2 regions of the Kribbella sancticallisti genome follow, and region 2 is predicted to be linked to the other one. Evidence: riboswitches for the same ligand, from Rfam matches in the RefSeq annotation. Region 2 holds a riboswitch; the other holds the start of a gene.

Region 1 (3,399 bases), on a different contig from region 2:
GTCCCGAGCCTTCGGCTGGCCGACTCCCGGGAACCGGTTCTCGCTCTCGCCATGACCTTGGGTGTCTACGGCCTGGCCGAGGTGCTCCACGGCTACGGCTTCATCGCGGTCTTCGTCGCGGCCCTGTCGCTGCGAGCGGCGGAGCGCGACCACGAGTTCCACGAGGAGCTCCACGGGTTCGTCGAGCAACTCGAGCACATCCTGACCTGGGGAATCCTGCTGCTGCTCGGCGTCGCGATCACCGGTGGCCTGCTCAAGCCGCTGACCCTGGCCGGCGCGGCGATCGGAGTACTGCTGGTCGTGGTGGTTCGGCCGTTGGTCGCGTGGCTCGCGCTGCTGCGGACGCCGATGCGGAGATCCGAGCGGTGGGTGACGGCCGCGTTCGGAGTACGGGGTGTGGGATCGGTCTATTACCTGGCTTATGCCGGGGCGGACTTCAGTACGGACCTGCCCTGGCTGTGGGCGACCGTCGGCTTCACCGTCGTACTGAGCGTGGTCGTTCACGGCGTCGCGGCGACTCCGCTGATGCGGATGCTCGATATCCGCCGGGACCGGTCTTCCTGAGCGCTCCGGCGGGTGGCTCGACGCCGTGCCGGACTGCTCCGGCGGCGTGGATTCCTGCGGCGAACTCCTTCAGCTTCTCGAACATGCCTCCATCGTCCGAGCCTGCGCGCTCGCGCAGAAGTGGCGTGGATGACGACTATCGCTAAGATTTCGACATGCCTCTGAGGACAGTGTCCGTACTGGCGTACGACGGGATGACGGCGTTCGAGGCCGGCATCGTGATCGAGGTGTTCGGCTTCGCCTGGCCCGATATCGACCAGCCCTGGTACGAGTTGAAGGTCTGCACGGAGACGCCCGAGTCGATCCGGGTGCTCGGCGGTGCCACGCTCAGCAGTCCGCACGGGCTCGACGAGTTCGCCGCCGCGGACACTGTGGTCATCCCGAGCGTCGCCGATCCCCGCGGCACGACCTCGCCCGAACTGATCGCGGCCCTGCGGCAAGCGCACCGCCGCGGCGCCAGGATCGTGTCGATCTGCTCGGGAGCCTTCGCACTCGGGGCAGCCGGCCTGCTCGACGGTCGCCGCGCCACCACACATTGGCGGTACGCCGACCTCCTGCGCGAGCGTTATCCCGCCGTCCAGGTGGACCCGGAGCCGCTGTACACCGACGAGGGCGACGTGCTCACCAGTGCGGGATGCGCCGCCGGGCTGGATCTGGCGATGCACCTGGTCCGCAAGGACTTCGGCGCGGCCGTGGCGAACGCGGTCGCCCGGCGACTGGTGATCCAGCCGTACCGGGCGGGTGGCCAGGCGCAGTACATCGAGTCTCCGATTCCGCCCGAGCCGGACGACGCGCCCGTTGCCCGGAGTCTCGGCTGGGCGCTGGAGCACTTGGCCGAGCCGATCGGCGTACCGGATCTGGCTCGGGAGGCGGGGTTGTCGCCGCGGACGTACCTGCGGCACTTCAGCCGCGCGACCGGGACGACGCCCGCCAAATGGCTGATCGCGCAGCGGGTGCAGGCGGCGCTGACGATGCTGGAGACGGGGGACGCGCCGGTCGAGGAGATCGCGCTGGCGGCGGGGTTCGCCACCCCGGTGACGATGCGGCACCACTTCGGCAGGGCGCTGCGGACGTCGCCGTCGGCGTACCGGCGGACCTTCCGGGAACGCCGGGCGGGCTGAGTCGGTGAGGCCGCCCAGGTGAGATCGGCTGTCTCGGATGTTGGGAACGGAAGACACAATATGGACCCGATTGGGTAATCTCGGCAGTGCTCATCCAGAGGGACTGAGGGAAACGGCCCGTTGAAGTCCCGGCAACCCTCCCCGTTGACGCCTCGATCCGAGGCGCTCGCGGCGGAACGGTGCCAAATCCGTCCCGCGCCGAGATCCGGTCCGGGGAAGATGAGGAGGGAAACTCCGCCATGAGCCTGAGCACCGCGTCCGCCACCCACACCATCCGTGAAGGTGCCTTCGGCAACGGAACGCACCTGAGCTGTCGCGCCTGTGGCGCGAAGACGGAACTCGGCCCGTTCTACGCCTGTATGGAGTGCTTCGGTCCGCTGGAGGTCGGGTACGAGTTCCCGACCATCACGCGAGAGCAGATCGAAGCCGGACCCAAGAACATCTGGCGCTACCAGCCGCTGCTGCCGGTGCCCACCGACGTGGCGAGCTTCCCCAACACCGAACCCGGCTACACCCGGCTGATCGACGCCGGCAACCTGGCCCGCGAGCTCGGCCTGCGCAAGCTCTGGGTGAAGGACGACTCGGGCAACCCGACCCACTCCTTCAAGGACCGCGTGGTCGCGTCCGCCCTGAGCGCCACCCGCGAGCTCGGCATGAAGGTCTTCGCCTGCCCCTCCACCGGCAACCTGGCCAACGCCGTCGCCGCGGCGGCAGCCCGGGCCGGTATCCGCTCGGTCGTCTTCATCCCGAAGGACCTCGAGCGCCCCAAGATCATCACCACCGCCGTGTACGGCGGCACCCTGGTCGCCGTCGACGGCAACTACGACGACGTGAACAAGCTCGCCTCCGAGATCGCGGGCGAGGAGGACGGCTGGGCGTTCGTCAACGTCAACGTCCGCCCGTACTACTCCGAGGGCTCGAAGACGCTCGCCTTCGAGATCGCCGAGCAGCTCGGCTGGCGGATCCCGCAGCAGGTCGTCATCCCGGTCGCCTCCGGCTCGCAGCTGACCAAGATCGACAAGGGCTTCACCGAGCTCGGCAAGCTGGGCCTGGTCGACGCGACCGATTACAAGATCTACGGCGCGCAGGCGACCGGGTGCTCCCCGGTCGCGCAGGCGTTCCGCGACGGCCACGACGTGGTCAAGCCGGTCAAGCCCGACACCATCGCGAAGTCCCTGGCGATCGGCAACCCGGCAGACGGCCCATACGTGCTGGACGTGGCCCGGCGTACCGGCGGGGTGATCGAGGACGTCAGCGACGAAGAGGTCATCGAAGGCATCCAGTTGCTCGCCCGGACCGAGGGCATCTTCACCGAGACCGCGGGCGGGGTGACCATCGCGACGCTGAAGAAGCTGATCGCGACCGGCCAGATCGATCCCGACGCCGAGACGGTGATCATCAACTCCGGCGACGGGCTCAAGACGCTCGACGCCGTGGCCGACCGGGTCGGCCCCAAGGTGACCATCCCAGCGTCGTACGACGCCTTCGTGAAGGCAGGACTGCAGTGAGCGTCAGCGTTCGGGTACCGACCATCCTGCGGCCCTACACCCAGGGCGCGTCCTCGGTCTCGGTCGAGGGTTCCACACTGAGCGAAGTGCTCGACTCCCTCGACACCTCCTACCCCGGCATCAAGGCCCGCGTGCTCGACGACTCCGGCGAACTGCGCCGCTTCGTCAACGTCTACGTCGACAACAACGACGTGCGCTTCGACGAC
Region 2 (3,399 bases):
CGGCGTACTGGACATGCTGCGCTTCCATCTGTTCACGGTCGGCGCGGCCTGGGCCTCGGACTACGGCCTGCCTGACGACCCGGCGCAGTTCGAGGACCTGCTCGCCTACTCGCCACTGCACAACCTGCGCGACGGTACGCAGTACCCGGCGACTCTGGTTGTCACCGGGGACCACGACGATCGGGTGGTTCCGCTGCACAGCCACAAGTTCATGGCGACGCTGCAGCACGCCCAATCAGGCGACAGCCCGGTCCTGAGCCGCATCGAGGTCAACACCGGCCACGGCTTCGGCAAGCCGGCCGCCATGATCGCCGCGGAGTGGGCCGACCTGCTGGCGTTCGCGGCTCACCACACTGGCCTGCGGCCGCAGTAGTAGTTGGTAGATCGTCCGAGCCGTGCCTTGGCCTGCGGGCGTTTGCCGCTCACCGTGCAGGAGGTCTACAGCCGGACTTCTCACCAGGCCCTGGGGATTCGCAGCCCTTCACCGAGCGGTGGATCGGGCTCAGGCGGTTGGTGAGTGGGGGAGGTTCACCAGATCCTGGGAGCCTCGAGGTCGCGGGGGTCGCCGACCGGCTGGCAGCCGTGCGCGGACTCCTCGTACTCCGCGGCGAGGCCGGTGGTGGCCAGCGTGCGGATGGCGTTCACGAGGCGGTCGACGTGCTCACGGGTGGTGCCGAGGCCGAGGCTGGCGCGGACCGCCGTACAGTGCTCCGGCGAGTCGGCGAGCAGCCGCCCGACCAGCGGGTGAGCGCAGAACTTGCCGTCCCGGACACCGATCCCGTACTCCGCCGAGAGCGCCGCAGACACCAAGATCGAACTGACGCCCTCGATGGTGAAGCAGACCGTGCCGACCCGGTCCGCGTCGGCGCCGAAGATGTCGTACGTCGTGACACCCGCGATCTGGGCCAGGCCGGTGCGGAGCCGGGCGAGCAGGCTGCGCTCGTGCTGCTCGATCGCCTCGCGGTGCTTCGTGATCGCGGCGCAGGCGGCGGCCAGGGCGATCGCGCCGATGACGTTGGGGGAGCCGCCTTCATGGCGGGCCGGGCCCTCGTTCCAGGTGGTGGTGTCGCGTGTCACCGCTGCGGTCGCGCCTCCGCCGTAGAGGTAGGGGTCGGCCGCGTTCAGCCAGTCGGCCCGGCCGATCAGCGCGCCGGCGCCGTACGGGGCGTAGAGCTTGTGGCCGGACAGGGCGACCCAGTCGACGTCCAGTTGCTCGATGTTCACCTCGCGGTGCGGGGCGAGTTGGGCGACGTCGAGGCAGACCCGGGCGCCGTGGGCCTTGGCGACGGCGGCGATCTCGGCGATCGGGAAGATCTCGCCGGTGACGTTGGAGGCGCCGGTGATGACGACGAGGCGCGGGCCTTCGGGCGCAGTACGGAGGGCGTCGGCGACGGCCGTGACTGCCGCCGGGTGGGAGGTGGGCGCCGGCAGGCGGACGGTTCGCTCGGCCGGCCAGGGGAGGAGGGCCGCGTGGTGCTCGGATTCGAACACGATCACGGTCGCGTCGGCCGGGACCGCGCGGGCCAGCAGGTTCAGGGCGTCGGTGGTCTGCCGGGTGAAGATCACCTGATCGGTCTCGCGAGCGCCGACGAACGTGTGGACCTCGTTGCGGGCCCGCTCGTACCACTGGGTGGTGATCCGGGAGGCGTACCCGTTGCCGCGATGCACCGACGCGTACGACGGCAGCGCGGCCTCGACGGCAGCGCGTACCGACTCCAGGCACGGCGCGCTGGCTCCGTGGTCGAAGTTCGCGTAGTCCGTCACTCGGCCGTCGGCCAGCGGTACGAGCAGGTCGCTCGCGACAGTGGCGGGAATGTTGCCCGTGGTCAGGCTGGTTCTGGACGGCCTGGCAGGGGTCGCGCTGGCAGGCTCGAGGATGGAGAGGATCGACATGGTTCTGCTCCCGGGTGGTCCGCACTTGCCGATTCGGGGTATCCGAACGGCCGGGTCCTCACCCGGGGCACCCCACCGCGGAGGAGGGTTGCCGGCCAGCAAGCCGGGGCTTCGCGCTGGCACTCATGACCTGCCGAAGACGGTAACCAACGAGGTGGTCATGGCGCCAGCAGCTATCTCACTTCGTGGGATTGTGCGCCGTATCGTGAGATCGGGTGCAGGGAAACAATTGCCGTGGGCAATTTCGGGTGGCTGGGAGAGGATGCTCCGATGACCTGGATCGCCCCCGAGATCGAGCGCCCGAGCGGCTCGCTGATCGCTCCCGAGCAGGAACTCCTGGCCGGCTACCTGAACTTCTACCGGACGACGCTGCTGGTGAAGTGCGCCGGCCTGACCGCCGAGCAGTTGGCCGAGCGCCCGTCCCCGCCGTCGAATCTGTCCCTGCTCGGGCTGATCCGCCACCTCACGAAGGTCGAGCGGATCTGGTTCCGCATCCACTTCGCCACCGACCCGGCCGAGCCGCTCTTCGCGCCTGCGTTGGGCAAGGACGCGGACTTCGAGCTGATCGACGCCGGCCGCGCGCAAGCGGAGTACGAGGGTCTGATTGCGGAGTGGGGTCTCTCCGACCAGGCCGCCGCCGGCCACTCCCTCGACGAGCGCTTCACCTTCAAGGGCCAGGAGTCCACGCTCCGGATGATCTACATCCACCTGATCGGCGAGTACGCCCGCCACTGCGGCCACGCCGACCTCCTCCGCGAACAACTGGACGGCGTCACCGGCGCCTGAAGAAGAACGGCTCCACCACCGAGCCCAGCCCGGCCATCGCCAGCGGCCCACCTTGCGTCGGACCGGCGGCCGGTACCTCACGAAGGTGAACCCGAGCCGGCAGGTCATGAGTGCCAGCGCGAAGCCCCGGCTTGCTGGCCGGCAACCCGTCCGTGGCGATCTGATCCCCGATCACCATCCCCGGACCGGGCAGGTCTGATCCGCAGCGGCTTCATCGCCGCCGACCTCCTGGGGCTCTAACCTGCGGCTGTGCCGTTCCCTCTAGCCCATCCTGCTGCTGTTCTGCCGCTTGTGCGTAGGCCGTTGGTGGCGTCAGCGTTGGTGGCTGGGGCGGTGGCGCCGGATCTGCTGTACGTCGGGCCGCTCTACCGATTCGCCACCATGCACATCCACGGGAATCTGACGCTCACGCTGACGCACAAGTTCTCGTCGGCGTTCTGGCTGGATCCGCTGCTCGCGCTGCTGGCTCTCCTCGTCTTCCACCTCGTACTACGCCGTCCACTGGTCGCGCTGGCCCCGGCAGCCCTCGCCGCTCGACTGCCGTTGCCTCCCCGCGGGTTCTCGCCGGTGCGGGTGTTCTGGATCGTGGTGTCCGTGGTCATCGGCGGCTTCACCCACGTCCTGTGGGACTCGTTCACGCACTACGACGGGTACTTCGTCCGCCACAACTGGGACTTCTTCACCGCGAACATCACCTCGTACTGGGACGTCAACCGCGTG

The links. A riboswitch is a leader RNA that binds a small molecule or an ion and turns the genes downstream of it on or off. The one in region 2 is predicted to bind S-adenosylmethionine.
Region 1: it holds a riboswitch for S-adenosylmethionine, as region 2 does, so the genes downstream of both, thrC (threonine synthase) here and ABD255_RS37660 (aminotransferase class V-fold PLP-dependent enzyme) in region 2, are expected to answer to the same signal.

The regions. Positions count from the first base shown of each region.
Region 1 is NZ_BAAAOS010000007.1:350,419-353,817, reverse strand. It holds gene ABD255_RS04820 (cation:proton antiporter) at 1-564, shown strand, start outside; gene ABD255_RS04815 (GlxA family transcriptional regulator) at 720-1,685, shown strand; SAM riboswitch class I at 1,773-1,911, shown strand; gene thrC (threonine synthase) at 1,925-3,193, shown strand; gene ABD255_RS04805 (ubiquitin-like small modifier protein 1) at 3,190-3,399, shown strand, end outside.
Region 2 is NZ_BAAAOS010000058.1:119,302-122,700, forward strand. It holds gene ABD255_RS37655 (prolyl oligopeptidase family serine peptidase) at 1-373, shown strand, start outside; gene ABD255_RS37660 (aminotransferase class V-fold PLP-dependent enzyme) at 529-1,893, opposite strand; SAM riboswitch class IV at 1,910-2,024, opposite strand; gene ABD255_RS37665 (DinB family protein) at 2,164-2,679, shown strand; SAM riboswitch class IV at 2,782-2,880, shown strand; gene ABD255_RS37670 (DUF4184 family protein) at 2,929-3,399, shown strand, end outside.